3 regions of the Metabacillus indicus genome follow, and region 3 is predicted to be linked to each of the others. Evidence: predicted binding sites of a transcription regulator. Region 3 holds the regulator's gene; each other region holds the start of a gene.
What was found. Region 3 encodes LexA, which represses DNA repair genes until DNA is damaged. Its sites were predicted from a motif close to CGAACATATGTTCG; they were not measured.
Positions count from the first base shown of each region.

Region 1: a site for LexA is predicted at 1,831-1,844, ahead of ACK1LH_RS13435 (DNA polymerase thumb domain-containing protein). Genes of this name have one in related genera too.
Region 2: a site for LexA is predicted at 2,135-2,148, ahead of pcrA (DNA helicase PcrA). Genes of this name have one in related genera too.

Region 1 is NZ_CP176757.1:2,632,798-2,636,082, reverse strand. It holds gene ACK1LH_RS13445 (SDR family NAD(P)-dependent oxidoreductase) at 1-569, shown strand, start outside; gene ACK1LH_RS13440 (YqzH family protein) at 607-798, opposite strand; gene ACK1LH_RS13435 (DNA polymerase thumb domain-containing protein) at 1,902-3,164, shown strand; gene ACK1LH_RS13430 (YolD-like family protein) at 3,179-3,285, shown strand, end outside.
Region 2 is NZ_CP176757.1:325,544-328,828, reverse strand. It holds gene pcrA (DNA helicase PcrA) at 1-2,071, opposite strand, end outside; gene ACK1LH_RS01845 (heptaprenylglyceryl phosphate synthase) at 2,180-2,866, opposite strand; gene ACK1LH_RS01840 (DUF3231 family protein) at 3,034-3,285, shown strand, end outside.
Region 3 is NZ_CP176757.1:1,987,475-1,990,759, forward strand. It holds gene glnA (type I glutamate--ammonia ligase) at 1-149, shown strand, start outside; gene ACK1LH_RS09930 (hypothetical protein) at 207-1,649, opposite strand; gene lexA (transcriptional repressor LexA) at 1,745-2,365, opposite strand; gene yneA (cell division suppressor protein YneA) at 2,525-2,836, shown strand; gene ACK1LH_RS09945 (recombinase family protein) at 2,850-3,285, shown strand, end outside.

The DNA.
Region 1 (3,285 bases), 650 kb from region 3:
TCGCCCGGATTTTGGACAGTGTCCCTCAAATTGATGTGCTCGTCAACAACGCCGGCTTCGGCATCTTTAACACAGTGGAAGAGGCTACACTGGATGAAATGACCTCCATGTTTGAGGTGAACGTATTCGGACTAATTGCCTGCACCAAAATGGTCCTGCCGGGGATGAGAGCACGGAATGACGGACATATCATCAACATCGCCTCACAGGCCGGAAAGCTCGCAACACCAAAATCAAGCCTGTACTCAGCAACAAAGCATGCGGTTCTCGGCTTCACAAACAGCCTCCGGATGGAGCTTGCCGGCACCGGCATTCACGTCACATCCGTCAACCCGGGGCCGATCCAGACGAATTTTTTCAATATTGCAGATCAAAGCGGAACGTACGTAAAAAATGTTCAGCGCTTTATGCTTGATCCTGATAAAGTATCTGAAAAAATTGTCAGCGCCATGATGACCGAAAAGCGCGAAATCAACCTGCCCGGCTGGATGAATGCCGGCAGCAGCTTTTATCAGCTCATGCCGCGCGTGTTTGAAAAGCTCGCGGGGAAAGCATTATCCAAAAAGTGAAAACAGCCTGCCGGCAAAGGCAGGCTGTTTTTTTCTGCTACAATTCCTGATTCGTCACAAACCCGTACACAACATCTTCGACCGTCTCAAACCACTCCGAATCCTCCTGCGCCCGCTTCTGCATCACTTTTGCAACAAGTTCTTCTTCCTCTTTTTTACTCAATGATCCGTGCAGCTCATACTGCTGAAAAGACTGCAGAATCATCTTCAAAATCCATTTTTCGTTCATGTTCCACCTCGTTCTATCCTGATTATAAGGAGGATTGGGGGAGATGCCAAGCGGGGGTTTTTGTGGGGGGGCAAGGGTCTGATTTAGCGGCTCCGCCTTTTGTGTTGGGCCAGCAGCTCCATAGGGTCACCCGGAAAAGAGGGGCGGGAGACTTTTGAGTACCCTCAATCTTTGGTTTCTGAGTTTTGGTGGTACGATACTGGCTTTTTAGTGCCTTCAATTTATGATTTTTGTGTTTTGAGGGTACGAATCCGGGCTTTTAGTGCCCTCAATTTTTGGTTTTTGGGTTTTGAGGGTACAAATCTGGCTTTTTAGTACCCTCAATTTTTAAATTTTGGTTTTTGAGGGCACGATACCGGCTTTTTAGTACCCTCAATTTTTGGTTTTTGGGTTTTGAGGGTACAAATCTGGCTTTTTAGTACCCTCAATTTTTAAATTTTGGTTTTTGAGGGCACGATACCGGCTTTTTAGTACCCTCAATTTTTGAATTTCGGTTTTTGAGGGTACGATTCCGCTTTTCGTATTGTCTAGCTCCGCCTCCTAGTCCTTCTGTCAGAACAAAATCCCCGAAAAAGTCAAAATCGGACTTTTCCGGTGATTTCTTATCTGACTGCCAGGCCTGAACAGTCGGCTCCGCTTTTCGTGTTGTCCAGCTCCATCGCCTAACTCCTCGGCCAAAAAGGATCCGACGGAAAAAGCAAGACCGGCTTTTTCCGTCGGATCCTTTTCTGTCCTTCGGAGCTAAACAAGGCGATTCCGCATTTCGCGTTGTCCAGCTGCACCGGCCAACTCCTCAGTCGGAACAAAATCCCCAGAAAAGGCAAGTTCGGCCTTTCCGTGTGATTTCTTATCCGCCAATCGGAGCTAAACGGCCGATTCCGCTTTTCGCATTGTCCAGCTCCGCCTCCTAGTCCTTCTGTCAGAACAAAATCACCGAAAAAGTCAAAACCGGACTTTTCCGGTGATTTCTTATCTGACTGCCAGGCCTGAACAGTCGGCTCCGCATTTCGTAGCAAAAACTACCATTGAAATCGAACGTATATTCGCTTACTATTAGCATATACTGAATGGGAACATATATTCTGTTGTGAGGAGTAAGAACGATGATTGAGGATTACAGCCAATTTCCAAAACGAAAGATTCTGTGCATTGATATGAAGAGCTTTTATGCCAGCTGCGCGGCGGTTCTGGAAGGTCTTGACCCGCTTACGTGCCATTTGGCGGTGGTTGGTGACACAGAAAGGCAGGGAAGTATTGTCCTGGCGGCTTCGCCCTGTCTGAAAAAAGATTTTGGCATCAAGACCGGATCCCGTCTGTTCGAAATTCCGAAAGATTCCCGCATTCGGATTGTGAACGCAAAAATGGCTTCTTTTGTCCGTATTTCGACTGAACTGACGCGCCTGTTTCACCGGTATGTCCCGAAGGATGCCATCCACACGTACAGTGTCGACGAAAGCTTCATCCAAGTTGACGGAGTGGAGGGGATTTGGGGAGATGCGTGGGAGGTTGCTGCAAAAATCAGAGATGATATGGACCGTGAATTTTCGCTGCCGTGTGCAATCGGCATCGGACCCAATATGCTGCTTTCGAAAATCTGCCTTGATCTTGAGGCAAAGAAAAAGGGCATTGCGGAATGGACGTACGACGATGTAAAGGAAAAACTGTGGAAGGTGCAGCCGCTCCGGGAAATGTGGGGCATCGGCAGCAGAGTCGAAAAAACGCTGAACCGGATGGGCATTTTCAACGTAGGGCAACTAGCGGCTCATCCGCTTGAAGTACTTGAGAAAAAGTTCGGGATTATGGGCAACCAGCTTTATTACCATGCCTGGGGCGTTGATCTCTCTGAAATTGGTGCGCCGATTCTGCAGGGGCAGATCAGCTTCGGGAAGAGCCAGATTCTCATGCGGGATTATCCTGATCCGGAAGAGGTACAGCACGTCATTCTTGAAATGTGCGAAGAAGTCGCAAGAAGGGCGCGCACGCACAGGAAGGCAGGCAGGACGATCAGTCTCGGCATCGGCTACAGCCATGATGAGCTTGGAGGCGGATTTCACCGCTCACGGACGATGGAACGGCCGACCAACATCACAATGGAGCTCTACGAAACATGCCTCGCCTTATTTGAACAATTTTACGCACATAAAACTGTCCGGAAAATTTCGATTGCCCTCTCCAACATTGAAGATGATTCCGAAATGCAGCTCGATTTATTCCAGCCAAACCGCGAAAAAGAACAGATCCTTGGCTATGTCATGGACTCCATCCGCGGGAAATACGGACCCAATGCCCTGCTGCGGGCCGTTTCCTATACAAACGCAGGCACAGCAAGGCACCGCGCCAAGCTTGTCGGCGGACACAAAGCGTAAAAGGAGGGATACTCATGATTCGGGATCGGGGCAATATCAAATGGACATCCATGATGCTGCCTGAGCATGTAAAAATCTTAAGAGAACTTGAAATTGAACAAGGCTATAAAACGAAGCCCGC
Region 2 (3,285 bases), 1.7 Mb from region 3:
TAACGCTGACAACGGTGCCGATGCCCCATTTTTTATGTTCTGCCTTGCTGCCGACGCTCCAGGCAATTTCATCTCCGCCTGTAGAGGCTGCAATCGGTCTTGTAACGGCAGGTCTCCGTTCAGGCCGTGCTTTTGCACCGAATGGCGAAGAGCTCTTTTTCACTTCATTCAGATTTTCAATCAGAGCGGATGGAATTTCAGATATGAATCTTGATTCAGGGTTCATGCTCGTCCGCCCGAAGAGAGTTCTCATTTTCGCATTTGTGATAAACAGCTCTTTTTCTGCACGGGTAATGCCGACATAGGCAAGGCGGCGCTCCTCTTCCATTTCCTCTTCTTCCATAAGAGAGCGGCTGTGTGGGAAGACGCCTTCTTCAACGCCCATCAAAAAGACTACCGGGAACTCAAGGCCCTTTGCAGAATGAAGCGTCATTAACACGACCGCTTCTTTAGAGGCTTCCTCATCATCGTCTAATTTATCAATGTCCGCCACTAAAGCAAGATCAGTCAGGAATGCAACAAGACTCTTATCCTCGCTGTTCTTTTCAAAGTTCTGGGTAACAGACAGGAACTCGTCGATATTCTCGAGGCGGCTTTGCGCTTCGATCGTTTTCTCCGTTTTCAGCATGTCGCGGTAGCCTGTTTTCTCAATCACTTCTTCTGCTAGCTCCGTGACAGACAGATAATCCTGCATGTTGGCCATGTTCCGGATCAGTTCGCGGAAATCTACCATCGCACTGACTACACGTGCACTGACACCGGCAAACTCAATCTGTTCAATCGCCCCGAAGAGGGACAGATCATTATCTGCCGCATACTGGGCAATCCGGTCAACAGAAGTCGCTCCAACACCGCGTTTTGGCACGTTTATGACGCGTGCCAGACTGATGTCATCATCAGGGTTTGCAATCAGTCTCATATAAGCGAGGATATCCTTAATCTCTTTTCTGTCATAGAACTTGATGCCGCCGACAATCGTATAATTGATGTTCGACTTCAGCAGAATTTCCTCGATGACACGGGACTGGGCGTTCGTTCTGTAAAGAATCGCAAAATCTGAAAGCTTTCTGCCCTGTGTGGAGACGAGCTGATTGATTTTGCCCGCCACAAACTGCCCTTCGGCCGATTCGCTGTCCGCACGGTAGTAGCTGATTTTCTGTCCTTCATCATTTTCAGTCCAGAGATTTTTCGCCTTGCGGTTCATATTATTTTTTATGACGCCGTTTGCCGCTTCAAGAATGCGCTGTGTCGAGCGGTAGTTCTGCTCAAGCAGAATCACACTGGCAGACGGATAATCTTTTTCAAAAGAGAGGATATTCGCAATATCAGCTCCGCGCCAGCGGTAAATCGACTGATCCGAGTCTCCGACTACGCACAGATTCTGAAAACGCGATGCAAGCATTTTCACGAGCAGATACTGCGCTCTGTTCGTATCCTGGTACTCATCCACGTGAATGTACTGAAATTTGCGCTGGTAGAATTCAAGCACTTCAGGCACACGCTGAAACAGCTGAATCGTCGTCATGATCAAGTCATCAAAATCAAGAGACTGGTTTTTGAGCAGTTTTTTCTGATAATCCTTATATACGTCGCTTGCAACCTGCTCGTACATGCCGCCCGCTGTTTTTTCGAATTCCTCGGGAGTGATCAGTTCGTTCTTCGCATTGCTGATGCTTCCCAGCATGCTGCGGGGATCAAATTTCTTCGGATCAATATTCCGGTCTTTCAAGATCTGCTTAATAACGGACAGCTGATCTGTCGTATCCAGAATCGAGAAATTTCTGCTGATGCCGATCCGGTCGATGTCACGTCTTAAAATTCTTACACACATCGAGTGGAATGTAGAAATCCAGATATCATCTGCTCCTGGTCCAAGCAGCTTTCCGATACGCTCCTTCATTTCCCTTGCCGCTTTATTTGTAAATGTAATGGCAAGGATATTCCACGGAGCGACGCCCTTTTCAACCATCAGGTACGCGATTCTTCTTGTGAGAACGCTTGTCTTTCCGCTCCCCGCGCCTGCCATGATCAAGAGCGGTCCATCCGTTGCCTTGACCGCTTCCTTTTGCATGTCATTCAAGCCATTTAATAATTGATCTGTTAAAAATTGCACGTTCCGGACACCACCTTATATCAAACGTATGTTCTTATTTTATCTCATCACCTGAGTGTTATGCAATTATGGTTTTACCGCTTTTACCGTTTTCAATGCGGCTTCCAGGTCCTCGTAAATAATGTTGCCGACAACAACGGCATCGGCATGCTCGGCCATTTCGGCTGCCTGTTCAGGCGTCTGAATGCCGCCTCCGTAAAACAGTTTTGTCTCAGAAAGCACTTTGCCTGCCGCCTCCACAACATTCACATCGCCATAAGTTCCGCTGTACTCCAGATAGAAAATCGGCATGTGAAACATGTTTTCAGCCAGTCTTGCGTATGAGACCACGTCATCAGCAGTCAATTCAGTCCTTGCATCTGTGAGCCTGGCTGCTTTGCAGTCCCCGTTCAGAATGCAGTAGCCTTCCACGAGGAGTTCATCCCAGTTCATAAGATCTCCATATTCTTTTACCGCCTCATGATGCAGCCCCATTACCCATTTTGCATCCCTGCTGTTCATCACAGACGGGATGAAATACAAATCAAAACCGGGCATGATCGACTCAATCTCTGATACCTCAAGCACACACGGCACAAGGTATCTTCTGATTCGGGACATTAAGTTTAACACATTATCCATCGTTACATTGTCGCTTCCCCCGACAATGATGGCATCTGTTCCTGACTCACATATTTTCTCGAGTGCAGCGTCGCTTATTTCTTTATCGGGATCGAGTTTGAATACATGCTTCCACTCGCTCACATCATACATAGCCGTTCCTCCTAACAATCAGGTTCCATTCAAACATTATATCAAATTAATGCCCTGCAAAAAACGCACACATGCTATGAAGGTTTTGACAATCTGATTACGTTTTGGCGCAACTGTTCATAATTCTGCTTTTCAATGAAGAAACTAGCTCTATGGAGGGATGGACCTTGAATAATAAATATCCGCTCAGTTCGTCTGAAATTGGGACACTGTGGCTTACATATCAGGAAAAAACAATGATTTTACGCGTATTGGAATACTTCATGGAAAAATCAGATGACCAGCAGGCGAAAAATATTATGGGCGGTCTTTGGCAGGAACTCAATCACTTCGTCACAAAAATGGAAGGCATTTTTGAGCAGGAGGGCGTTGCGATTCCTAAGGGGTTTACTGAGAATGATGTGAATCTGCAGGCTCCA
Region 3 (3,285 bases):
TTGATCTTCTGAAAACAGACGAAGTAATCATCAACGCACTTGGCGAGCATTTGTTTGAGCATTTTGTAGAAGCGAAAGAAATCGAATGGGATATGTTCCGCACTCAAGTTCACCCATGGGAACGCGAGCAGTACATGTCTCAATACTAAGAATCACACTCAAAAACCTCAGCTGTCTGCTGAGGTTTTTTTGCACAATCAAGCTTTTTAGTCAATTCCATCTGATTTTCTTTTTTGAAGATAGTCCTTCAGCAGCCTCATTATGGCTATTACGGCAAGTATGGAACCAACTGCAATCCCGGATAAAGCGACCACGAGTGAAATGTATTCAAAAATAGAGTAATTTGCAAGCTTGTTCCAGCTTATGCTGCCTTTCCAGTCCTCAATGACAAGGTTCATGCCATAGATTCCGGAAATAACCGTATAAGTAGTAAGGATCAGCAGCAGGGAATTGTGGCGTTTGCTGGCCAGCTTCTCCTGGTTTTGATAAAGACTGTCCATCGTATTCTTCACTTCTTTATAGAGGGTCTCAATTTTGAACCTGTCTTTCATCATAACAGAAAGCTCCTGGCCTTCCGTTCTGCTGCTGATTTCTGAAAAGATATACTTAGCGGTGAAATTAGCAATCGAGCGGATCAGACCTTCCATTTTATCCTGTTTCTGATCAATGTAGAGCTGTGAATAGCTGTATGAAAGCTTTAGAAGAACAATTTTATAGAAAAGATGCAGGATGAGATTGTAGTAGAGCTGTCCAACCATTTCTTCCGCGGTCACGTTCTCCTGACCCACATCATTCGTAATTTTAGTGAATGTATGATCACTCACAACGTGAAAGCTGCCGGGTGACCACCTGTCGTAAATGTGATCCTTAAGATAGTGGTCTATATATGCGGAATTGCTTGCGGACATATACGGCCTGCCGTTTTGATCATAGCCATTTATGTGGCCTATTCGAAAAAGAGTATCCGAAGAAATCTCTGCGTCCTTTTCTGTCAAAAGATAACTGCTGACAAACATTCTCTCGTCAATAAAGTAGGGAAGGCTTCCAAGGTAAGTTGACTGGCTGTTTTCACTTTTTTCTATATACGGGACAACAGAGGGGCACAGCTCTTCAAAAATAAAATCCTGAATCTTTTCGTAAGTGCCCAGTCCTGAATGAAGAACAGTTCCTTTTTCTTCTGTAATAAATGGTTCAAGAACCCTGAAGTGATCCATAAAATCGAGTGCATCGCTCAGTGACCATGTATTGCTGTTTGATGTCAGCTCTGTCCTTATGGTGATCATTCCGACAGAAAAAGGGCATATATACAGATCGATTGAGTGGACATTGAAAGAATATTCATTTACAGCTGTACGAAGCGTGCATTTTCTGTCAAAGGATTTTGAGTATCGATTTATAGCCTTATCCTGATGCTGATCCGGAAAGAGAATCTGTTCTATGTACGGCATAAAATAATGTTTCAGGCGTTTATGGGGAAGACTTGTTTTCTCTCCGTAAAATTTTGTCTGCTGGGCGCTGCTGTTAATGCTGAAAAATTCAAATCCGTTCGCCTTAAGTTCATCAGTCAGCTGGGAGATGCAGTCGCTGTCCCATGAAAAAGGAAAAATAAATTGGGCATTCGCCCGCAGAATGGCCGGTTCTTTTGTCATAGGCACCCTCTCATCTTTTTTTTATTATTATGTTCCCCTGAGAGAAGGCTGCAAAACAGGCAAATAAAAAAACTTTGCCTGTAAAAGCAAAGTTTTCAGTGTATGTTTCTATAAACTCCAACAACTTTTCCCAGGATGACAACATGTCTGAGAATAATCGGTTCAAGTGTAGAGTTTTCCGGCTGAAGGCGCACGTAATCTTTCTCTTTGAAAAAACGTTTGACAGTTGCCTCATCATCCTCTGTCATGGCAACAACGATATCCCCGTTGTTTGCAGTGTTCTGCTGTTTGACAATAACCATGTCCCCGTCAAGAATACCGGCTTCAATCATACTGTCTCCCATAATCTCGAGCATGAAGATCTGATCATCGGATGCGGCGAACGTATCTGGAAGAGGAAAATATTCCTCGACGTTTTCAATGGCTGTGATCGGGGAACCGGCTGTTACTTTCCCGATTACAGGAACGTTAATCACGCTTGAACGCGGAATCATCGCTGTCTCATCTTCTAATATTTCGATCGCTCTCGGCTTTGTCGGATCCCGTCTGATCAGCCCTTTGCTTTCAAGCCTGGCAAGATGGCCGTGCACAGTTGAGCTCGAAGCAAGGCCCACTGCTTCGCCGATCTCACGGACTGATGGCGGATATCCTTTCTTTTGTACTTCAAGCTTAATAAAAGTGAGGATATCCTGCTGCCTCTTTGAAAGTTTTGTCATTTTATCCACCTCGCGTCCTGTAATTTATGTTGATTATAGCATGTTTTTCCTGCATATACAAACATAAGTTCGAAAAATGGCGTTGACAGAAACGTTTGTTCGCATTATACTGAAACTATCAAATATACGAACAAACATTCTATTAAGGTGGGGATTGAGTTGAAAGGTTCATTATCTTACGTTATTTCTTTCTTTGCAGTTGTCATTGTAGCTGTCTTTGCATTATCATACACAGGAGAAAAAGAAAGCCTTGATCATTATGTATCCATTGAAATAGCAGAAGGTGACAGTATATGGAGCCTTGCAGATCAATATGAAGAGCATCACCGCATGTCCAAAACCGATTTCGTTGAATGGGTTCAGGATAAAAACGGACTGCCGACAGCTGTGATCAAGTCAGGAGATTCTGTGGTTCTTCCTATTGATAAACAAACCTACCATGACGGGACACAGCTGGCATCAAGAAAATAGGGAAGTGAGAACACTGAACGCAATCATCTACTGCAGAGTCAGCACTAGAAAAGAAGAACAAGAGACATCACTCGCCCGGCAAAAAGAAGAACTTTTGGCCCTTTCAGCAGCACATGGCATGAATGTGGAAAAGATTATTGAGGAACAGGCGAGCGGATATGAGGTTGAAAGAGAAGGTATTTTTGAAATATTTGACTGTATAAAGGAACAGAAAATTGACGCCATTGTTATTCAGGATGAGACAAGACTGGGGAGAGGGAACGCCCGCATCGCCCTTATTCATTTTTTCGCAAAAGAAGGCATTACGATCTATACGGCCACGCAGAATGGAAAGCTTTTTTTGTCTGAAGCCGATTCCATGGTTCTGGAAATTGTAAGCATTGTTGAAGAATATCAGCGGAAGATCCATAATCTGAAAATTAAAAGAGGTATGCAGCGGGCGGTTGAAA